Regions from separate parts of the Thalassotalea sp. PLHSN55 genome, predicted to be linked through region 1. Evidence: predicted binding sites of a transcription regulator. Region 1 holds the regulator's gene; each other region holds the start of a gene.
The links. The regulator MetJ, encoded in region 1, represses methionine synthesis genes. The targets are predictions, from matches to a motif close to TAGACGTCTAGACGTCTA.

Region 2: ACRRSQ_RS14375 (homoserine O-succinyltransferase) is a predicted target of MetJ. The motif match lies at 1,294-1,311, and genes of this name have one in related genera.
Region 3: ACRRSQ_RS18505 (cystathionine beta-lyase) is a predicted target of MetJ. The motif match lies at 1,787-1,804, and genes of this name have one in related genera.

Annotation. Positions count from the first base shown of each region.
Region 1 covers NZ_JBPDIH010000009.1:153,013-156,285, forward strand. Annotated here, with positions in the region: gene rpoH (RNA polymerase sigma factor RpoH) at 109-975, shown strand; gene metJ (met regulon transcriptional regulator MetJ) at 1,075-1,404, opposite strand; gene metB (cystathionine gamma-synthase) at 1,601-2,761, shown strand; gene metL (bifunctional aspartate kinase/homoserine dehydrogenase II) at 2,807-3,273, shown strand, end outside.
Region 2 covers NZ_JBPDIH010000007.1:63,798-67,070, forward strand. Annotated here, with positions in the region: gene ACRRSQ_RS14370 (hypothetical protein) at 1-729, opposite strand, end outside; gene ACRRSQ_RS14375 (homoserine O-succinyltransferase) at 1,440-2,402, shown strand; gene metH (methionine synthase) at 2,392-3,273, shown strand, end outside.
Region 3 covers NZ_JBPDIH010000012.1:31,291-34,563, reverse strand. Annotated here, with positions in the region: gene ACRRSQ_RS18520 (helix-turn-helix transcriptional regulator) at 1-316, shown strand, start outside; gene ACRRSQ_RS18515 (SMI1/KNR4 family protein) at 437-838, opposite strand; gene ACRRSQ_RS18510 (uracil-DNA glycosylase family protein) at 948-1,532, opposite strand; gene ACRRSQ_RS18505 (cystathionine beta-lyase) at 1,850-3,031, shown strand.

The DNA.
Region 1 (3,273 bases):
ATAGAAAGTTGTTTTCCCCGTTCTACTTAGGTAGTGTTGAGAATCACCTCGTGATCTTTTGCTTTATTATTGATAAAATCACGGGCGTAAAAATTTTAGTAAATGGATATGAGGATAAATACAATGCAATCGATGGCGTTAACCGTCCCACGTAGTGGCAGCATTGAAACATATGTGCAATCAGCTTATAGCATTCCTATGCTTACTGCCGAAAGAGAGCAGGAGCTTGCTACACGCCTCCATCAGCATGACGACTTACAAGCTGCACAAGAGCTGATTATGTCGCATTTACGATTTGTTATTCACGTTGCTAAAGGCTATGCCGGTTATGGTTTACCGCAAGCTGATCTTATTCAAGAAGGTAACGTAGGTTTAATGAAAGCTGTTAAGCGTTTTAACCCGGAAGTGGGTGTTCGCTTGGTTTCTTTTGCTGTTCATTGGATCAAAGCAGAAATTCATGAGTTTGTTTTACGTAACTGGCGTATTGTTAAAGTTGCAACAACTAAAGCTCAACGTAAATTATTTTTTAATTTACGTAAAAATAAAAAGCGCTTAGGTTGGTTTAGTAATGATGAAATTAATAACGTTGCTGAAACTTTAGGTGTAAGTACTAAAGATGTGTTGGAAATGGAATCTCGTATGAGTAACCAAGACCAAGCCTTTGAACTTTCTTCTGATGAAGACGACAGTGCAAGCGCTGGTAGTTTTTCTCCAGCACAATATCTTGAAGACAAGCAGTCTGACTTAGCAACTATTGTTGAAGACGACAATTGGGAGAATCACGCAAACCAACGTTTAACTTCTGCATTAGTGGATTTAGACGAGCGTAGCCAAGATATTATTCGCACCCGTTGGTTAACGGATGATAAAGCGACTTTACAAGAGCTAGCAGATAAATACCAAATCTCAGCAGAGCGTGTTCGCCAACTTGAAAAGAATGCGTTAACAAAACTTAAAAACACTATGGTGATATAGTAGTGGCTTAGTTTTGCTTAGCACTTAAGCATAAAAAATAGACATAAAAAAACCGGCTAAAAAGCCGGTTTTTTTATGTCTATTTTTTATAAGTCTAATTTAATCTTCATCAACTTCATAAGCGCTGAAGTCGGTAATACCTTGCTCTTCAAGCAGTTTACGTACACTAGCAGGTAGCTTTTGATCATTGTCTTTAGCTAAATCATTGTCGTCAGGTAGAGGCTGACCGGTAAATGCGTGTAAAAATGCTTCGCATAACAGTTCGCTATTGGTAGCGTGGCGTAAATTACTGACTTGGCGACGGGTGCGTTCATCGGTTAACACCTTAAGGACACGTAATGGGATAGAGACAGTAATTTTTTTGACTTGCGCGCTTTTTTTGCCGTGCTCCGCGTAAGGATTAATATACTCACCATTCCACTCAGCCATGAACTTACCTCGATACTTCGATAAAAAGGGAGAAACCCTTAGATTAAAATAATTTGCTAGGCTAAATTGTACTGGTTGTAGGGCTTGAGTCAACAGTGAAAGTGTAGAAGTTTAGATGTCTAAAGTTCTTGACCGCTTTTACTAAAGTGTTTAGAGTTATAGACGTCCAAACATCTAAATGAATTTGAGGAATAAAATGACGGTTAAAAAAATTGCTACAGTCGCCGTACGCGCTGGCATTAATAACGATAAGCACCACGGTGCAGTTGTTGCTCCAATTCACTTGTCGAGTACATATTCGTTAAAAGGCTTTAATGAAAAGCGCGAATTTGACTATTCCAGAACGGGTAACCCAACCCGAGCAACATTAGCACAAGCGATTGCCGATCTAGAGCAGGGCAGTGTTGGTGTGGTCACCAGTACCGGCATGGCTGCGGCTCATTTAGTATGCCAGTTGCTTTCTGTTGACGATGTTATTGTTATTCCACATGACTGCTATGGCGGCAGTTATCGTTTATATACCCATTTAGCTAAACGCGGCTTATTTAAGGTTATTGTCGTTGACCAAAACGATGAACAAGCACTAGCCGATGCTTTAGCGCAAAAACCCAAAGTGGTGTTAATCGAAACACCAAGTAATCCTTTATTACGATTAGTTGATATTGAAAAAGTCGCAAAACTAAGTCACGACGTTGGCGCTTTAGTGGCGGTTGATAATACTTTTATGTCACCTGTATTACAGCGCCCGCTCACCTTAGGTGCTGATATTGTGTTTCATTCGACCACTAAATACATTAATGGTCACAGTGATGTTGTTGGTGGTGTTTTGGTTACTAAAGATCAAGCATTAGGCGAAGAGCTTGCTTGGTGGGCAAACTGCATTGGCATTACAGGCGCCGCATTTGACAGCTATCTAACTGTGCGTGGCTTAAAAACTCTGCCACTTAGAATGAAACAGCATCAACAAAATGCCGATGCTGTTGCTGAGTTTTTAGTGAATCATCCCGCCGTTGAAAAAGTATATTACCCGGGGCTTAGTGATCACCCAAGTCACGCATTAGCTAAAAAACAGCAAGCGAATTTTGGTTCAATGATGAGTTTTGAAGTGAAAGGTGGTGAAGCTGCCGTTAAAGCACTATTTGCCAATCTGGATTTGTTTACCTTGGCGCAGTCGTTAGGTGGTGTGGAAAGCTTGATCAGTCATCCATCGACAATGACTCATGCAGGCATGGAATTAGAAGCGCAAATAGCTGCAGGTATTAAGCAATCGTTAGTGCGCGTATCGGTTGGTATAGAAGATATTGACGATATTATTGCTGATCTTGGTCAAGGCTTAGCCGCCAGCCAACATAATTAGTCAAAGCTACCGCTAAGTTTTCGATAAGTCATAGGTAATTAAAACATGCAAACTAATGTTGCTACTCAACAAAGTATTGAACCCAATCAATTAGCTAAACATGCCATTAGTGTGCATAAGTTCGGTGGTAGTAGTTTAGCTACCACCCAATGTATTGAACGTGTCGTTTCAATTATTCAGAAAAATTGTCAGCTTAATGACGTGGTGGTTGTTTCCGCCAGTGGCGATACCACCGATGAAATATTTGCCTTATATCAACTCGCCTTAGAGCAAGATGAAAACTTTCCACAGGCACTATCTGCACTTGAGCGTAATCAAAGTCAGCTTATTGAATCATTATTAAGTGACAATAATAGCCAGCAGCTTATTCAGTTATTAAAACAAGATATCGCGCAAATAGTGCAGTGGAGTGCGTCAAATTTGCCTGCGCATCATAGCGATATTTTAGCCTTCGGAGAAGTTTGGTCGGCGCGCTTGTTGTCTGCAACCTTGAACGAACGTGTATGCCCTAG
Region 2 (3,273 bases), on a different contig from region 1:
ACTAGTAGTTACTTTTTGGCATATTTCTTTACCACCAATAAAGTTCTTTGGTGTTGTTATCGGATAGCCGAGCAGGGTATACAAAGGGTAGCTTTTTAATTGGTAGCTATTTAGCGGAAAAAAATGTTGTTGAGCATTTATCATCATATTGTCAAAGACAATAAAATAATCGCCCCTGCCAGTAACTAATCCTTTTATCGCGGCTTTTACTGAACGAGGTCGCATAAAGCTAATGCTTTTATTGGTTTTTAAACTTTCATAGTTACCCAGTGGTAAACCATGCAATATGATAAGGTTTTGCTCATCAAAGTCTTCAATATTAATTATCTCTGGTAAGGTTTCATCTAGGTAATATACGCGTAAGGTAATTTCTGTTGGTGGTACGCAAACATGCAAAATATCGTTGGTATATACTCCGTCAACTTCGCCGTAATTAATAAAGGCTATGTCACCTTGTGTCGCTTGTTGCTGCATTCTGCTATAAGGCACATTAACAAATTCAACGTCTAAATTTGCGTGTTTATACAGAGCTTTGGCCAGTCGATAATGTACTCCGGAGAACTTATCATTACTGTTTTCCCAATAAGGCGGAAAGGTTAAAAAGTATTGTTGTAATGGCTTTTTGGCTGAAGTGTCAGGCGCAGCGGACCAACTTTCAGAGCATGCATAATGAGAAAGTAGTAATGCAAGCCAGCAAAACCAAGACAACAAAAACTTGTGCACCTGCATTCGTTTTAATCCCATCAATAAAAATAGACATTTAATTTGAGTATAGAAGAAAACTACGCTTTAAATCATTTAAAAATACCTAATACCAATTATATTAATAAATTAGTCAACTTAGAACTCGATTAACGACCTTAGAACAAACAAAATTACTTAAACATAGTTATTCTATATTTCTTTAATTTTGAGCCGTTATCAGTTCGCTAATCAGTTCCCAAAGGGCGATTTTAAAAGGCTTATATCCATCGTTATTGATTTTGACAAGGTTATTACATGGATGTAATACATTAGGGTAACGCAGGAGCAGTTACCGAGAATAACCATTCTTTTCAATCAATGCCTTGCCTACATGGATGTAGGTACTTAGGTTATGCATGGAGCATATAACCTGTGCCTATAAGCCTTTTAATTGTCGCTAAGTGATCAATTAATTAATGCACTTGGTATAACGTTAAGCGAGAGCAATATTTTCGCAGTTAATACGGCAGTTGTTAATAATCACTATAAGTTCAGTGGATATAAAAAGTGCCGCTATAAGAATACAGTATAAGACCAGATTAAAAGTTTTAGCCATCTAAACGTTTAGAAGTTGACATTTCTAGCGTTCCAAGTCACATTAGTCGCTATAGAATTGCCTATAATAAACTTTTAATGTTTATCTGCATTGTTTGATATTTCATTATTAGTGTGACTACTTCAAGAGGTTGAGAAAAATGCCGATTAAAATTCCTGATCAGTTACCAGCACTTTCCATATTAGACAAAGAGAACATTTTTGTAATGTCTGAGCACCGTGCTGCTAATCAGGAAATTCGCCCGATGCAAGTAGCAATACTTAACCTGATGCCTAATAAAATTGAAACAGAAGTGCAGATATTGCGCATGTTGGCGAATACGCCATTGCAAATTAATGTTGAGTTTGTGCGTATCCATAAAAATGTTTCAAAAAATACCCCAAAAGAGCATTTAGATAATTTCTATTGTTTATTTGATGATATTAAAGATAAGCAATACGACGGCTTAATTATTACAGGGGCGCCGCTAGCATTACTTGATTACAGTGAAGTTAAGTTTTGGGATAAAATTTGTGAAGTATTTGATTGGGCTGAAAAAAATGTAACTTCAACTATGTTTTCATGTTGGGCAGCTCATGCGGCGATGTACTATTACTACGGTATTAACCGAAAACTGCGTGAACAAAAGCTTTCTGGAGTGTATCAGCATCGCCCACTTGACGCGCACGAAGAGTTAACGCGTGGCTTTGACGGTAGTTTTAATGTGCCACATTCGCGCTATGGTTATATCAGTGTTGAAGATTATCAATCGGTTCCCGATTTGACAATTATTGCTCAATCTGATCAAGCAGGTGCCTATGTGGTTGCCAGTAAAAATAAACAACAGGTCTATGTAACGGGTCATCCGGAATATGACGCAACTACCTTACATGAAGAATACCAACGAGATTTAAAAGCGGCCGGTGACAACGTCCAAGTCAAAATGCCGTCGGGCTATTATCCTAATAACGACGCAAGTGCAGAACCGGTGAGCTCTTGGCGAAGTCATGGTAGTTTATTATTTACCAATTGGCTTAATTATTACGTTTATCAAATTACCCCTTATCAGTTAGACGCTGATAACATTCAAGCTATACATCCAGGAGCAAAAAGTGGCCAGTAGTATTTTGCGATCAGCATCGTTTGACTTATTAGAGCAGCAATTACAAGAGCGTATTTTGATCCTCGATGGTGCTATGGGCACCATGATCCAAGCGTATAAACTTGAAGAACAAGATTACCGCGGTGAGCGTTTTGCTGACTGGCATCTCGATGTTAAAGGCAATAACGATATGTTAGTGCTTACTCAGCCTGACATTATCAAAGCCATTCATAAAGAATATTTAGCCGCTGGTGCCGATATTCTAGAAACTAATACTTTTAACGCGACCACTATTGCGATGGCCGACTATGATATGGAAGCGCAAAGCGCAGAAATAAACTTAGTGGCAGCGCAATTAGCACGTGAAGTTGCCGACGAATATACCAAGCAAAATCCAGATAAACCGCGTTTTGTTGCTGGAGTTTTAGGACCAACAAACCGCACCTGTTCAATCTCGCCTGATGTGAATGATCCAGCTTATCGTAATGTTACTTTTGATCAGCTAAAAGACGCCTATATTGAGTCAACCAAAGCGTTGATTGAAGGTGGTTCAGACATTATTTTAATTGAAACTATCTTCGATACCCTAAATGCAAAAGCGGCAATCTTTGCGGTTGAAGCGGTATTTGAAGAATTAGGCAAGCGTTATCCGGTAATGATCTCGGGTACCATTACCGATGCCTCGGGTCGTACCCTTTCAGGACAAACCACCGAAGCGTTTTATAACTCACTACGACACGCCAAACCGATTTCTTTTGGTTTGAACTGTGCGTTAGGTCCGGTAGAGCTTCGTCAATATGTGGAAGAGTTAAGCCGAATTTCTGATGTTGCGGTTAGTGCTCACCCCAATGCCGGTTTACCCAATGCTTTTGGTGAATACGATTTTAGCATT
Region 3 (3,273 bases), on a different contig from region 1:
AATTAATGAAACAGAAAAAATAAGCCTATGGTTGCAAAAGTATACATATAAAATAAAAATGCTTTCTACATTATATCATCAGAAGGCGGTTCAATTTAGTGAGTCATCAAATATAATATTTAATGTATCTGGTAGAGAGTTAGAATGCGCTCAATGGGTTAGCTCTGGATTGACAGCCAAGATTGTTGCTAAAAAAATGAATATAAGTGAAAGAACAGTAAGGTTTCATCTATGTAGTTTAAGAGATAAACTTAATGTTAAATCAAAAGAAGAAGTTATTGCATTACTTGCTTACCATCGCCTTATAACAATCTAATTACCGAAAAATGAGAATAAGGTTGAAATGGTAACGTTCACTAATTCATATTGGGTATAACCCTATTTATTATTGATGGTGAATCATAGCCAAATTATTGATTACTCCGATTTAGAGGTATTAAAGATCATTAAACGCAGCTAACCATGCGCTAAATGACGGTGATACTTGCTCTATCGTGCATAATTGCTGGTTATAGAACCACACCGGAATGTCATGATTGCGCTGTTGACAATCACTGAGTTTGAAACAAAACATATTGCCCTTACAATCTGAGGCAAACAAAATATGACCTTTAGGCATGCCGCTTAACTCATACAGCGCAGACAAGTTTTTAACGTCTTCAAGGCTGAGAAAGTCTTGCACTTCGGCAATATCAGCATTCAAATCGCAAATCTTTGAAAAAACATTAGGACTGTGCACTAAGCCATAATTGCTTAATAAATAGATGTATGTTTCAGGTAAAAAGGCGTTTAAGTGCGATTCAAGTGCGCTAATGTCGTTTTTATTTATCGGTGACATGGCGCTTTTACTGCCCCAATTTTTTACAAATAAGTCGATGCTTTTGATAAGTGATACTCCTGCGGGTAAAGCCCAATATCGGCGCTTAATAGTTTTATAAGTTAATAAGTTAATCGCTTGATAAAATATCAGCTACTCTTGCTTGTAAAGGCGGTAGCAATTGTTTTTCAAACCACGAATTGGCTTTCAGCCAGCGATTATTTCTAGGGCTAGGGTGGGGTAAAGGTATTACCCGCGGCCATTGAGTTTGCCATGCTCGCACGTGTTCAGTGACCGTTTGATACTGCTGATTAAGGTGATACGCCTGCGCGTATTGACCAATAACGATGGTTAATTCTAATGCCGGTAATTGCTCAAGCAATGAGGCTCGCCAGGTTTTAGCACACTCTGGCCGAGGTGGTAAATCGCCCGACTTGCCCGTGCCAGGATAACAAAAGCCCATCGGTAAAATAGCGACTTTGTTCTCATTGTAAAAATCGTTTGACGATATCGCTAACCAGCTTCTTAAGCGATCACCACTGGCATCATCAAACGGAATGCCAGAGGTATGTACTTTACGTCCTGGAGCTTGTCCGGCAATAAGAATACGTGAGTTAGCAGAAAGCTGAACAATGGGTCTAACACCATCAGCAAGGGCATGTTGGCAAATATTGCAGGCTCTTACTTCTTTAAGCAGCTTGCTTAAGTCTTTCATCGTATCTACCTAATTTGGTTATTTAGCTACTCATTGAGTCAAGGCGTTAATTGTATGCTTACGCAATTTTTAATTCAAAGCTAATCGTTTTGATACTTAGTAGATAGAACTATTTAATATGCGCTGAGCGCAAAATTTCGTTTTTAGTCGTTAATTCATCGAAAGGGGCGTTGAGCGATCGTATTGCCTTGAGTAAATTTCTGCTCACCAGCATTGTTATTCACCCCATTTCAGGTTATAACCTTGTTTATAATATTACGTTTAGATGGCTAGATAGCCATTATTAAAACATCGCCGCGAACTAGGTTACTTAAAAGATGAAACAAGATACTAAAATTATCAACGCAGGCCGCAAGTCAAAATGGACTCAAGGGGTAGTAAACCCGTCGGTACAACGTGCATCCACCGTTGTTTTTGAATCAACTACTGCCATGAAACACGCGGCAGGCAATAAAACCAATCAAGTGCTTTTTTATGGCCGCCGTGGTACCACAACCTCGTTTGCATTTTCTGATGCTATGGTTGAACTTGAAGGTGGTGCAGGTTGTGCTTTGTATCCGTCTGGTACAGCTGCTATCACCAATGCGATTTTATCCTTTGTGAAAAGCGGCGATCATATTTTAATGGTGGATACCGCTTATGAACCTACTCGCGATTTTTGTGATAAGTTACTGACCAACTATGGCGTTGAAACCACTTACTACGATCCGCTCATTGGCGCCGGTATTGAAGCGTTAATTAAAGAAAATACTTCGATCATCTTTTTAGAGTCGCCCGGTTCAATTACCATGGAAGTACAAGATGTACCTACCATTGCTAAAATCGCCCATCAACATGACTGTATTGTCATGCTTGATAATACTTGGGGAGCAGGTGTTAATTTTCAGCCGTTTGATTATGGCGTCGATATTTCAGTGCAAGCGGCAACAAAATACATTGTTGGTCATTCAGATGTCATGCTGGGCACGGCAACGGCGACGGAAAAATATTGGCCGCAGCTTCGCGAGCATAGTTATACACTAGGCCAATGTACTTCTCCTGATGATTTATACTTAGCGCTACGCGGTATTCGCACCTTAGGGGTACGTTTAAACCAACATGAAAAAAATGCGTTAAAAGTGGCGAACTGGTTAAAAACACGCCCAGAAGTGGAAACTATATTGCATCCTGCGTTTGACTCTTGCCCGGGGCATGAATTTTTCCAACGTGATTTTAATGGCTCCAACGGGTTATTTTCTTTTGTCCTTAACTGCGGTAACCAAAAAGCTTTAAACGCACTGCTTGATAGTATGGAACACTTTAAAATGGGCTATTCTTGGGGCGGTTTTGAAAGTTTAATTCTAGGTATTACCGGTTTAAAAAATATGCGCACCGCAACACAGTGGCCATATGAAAACCCGTTAATTCGCTTACATATTGGTTTAGAAGATGTTGACGATTTAATTGCTGATTTAGAGCAAGGCTTTGAGAAGTTTCATCAAGTACTAGCAACAAGTTAATAAACATCATCTCGCCTCACGTATTGTTAAATTCGTGGGGCTTTTTTGTTTTGGCAATAACTCAATTAGAGCGATTGCCACTTCAACTAGTGCTTTTTTAACCATTGAATACATTTAAATGTTAAAAGCACTATACAAGCTTATTTTCTCATGTCCATCCGCTATATTTATTGTCTTTAGTTCAGTATCATTCTCCTATTCGTAGCTACGCATTTAAGTAAAAATTTATTTTTTCTTTCAGG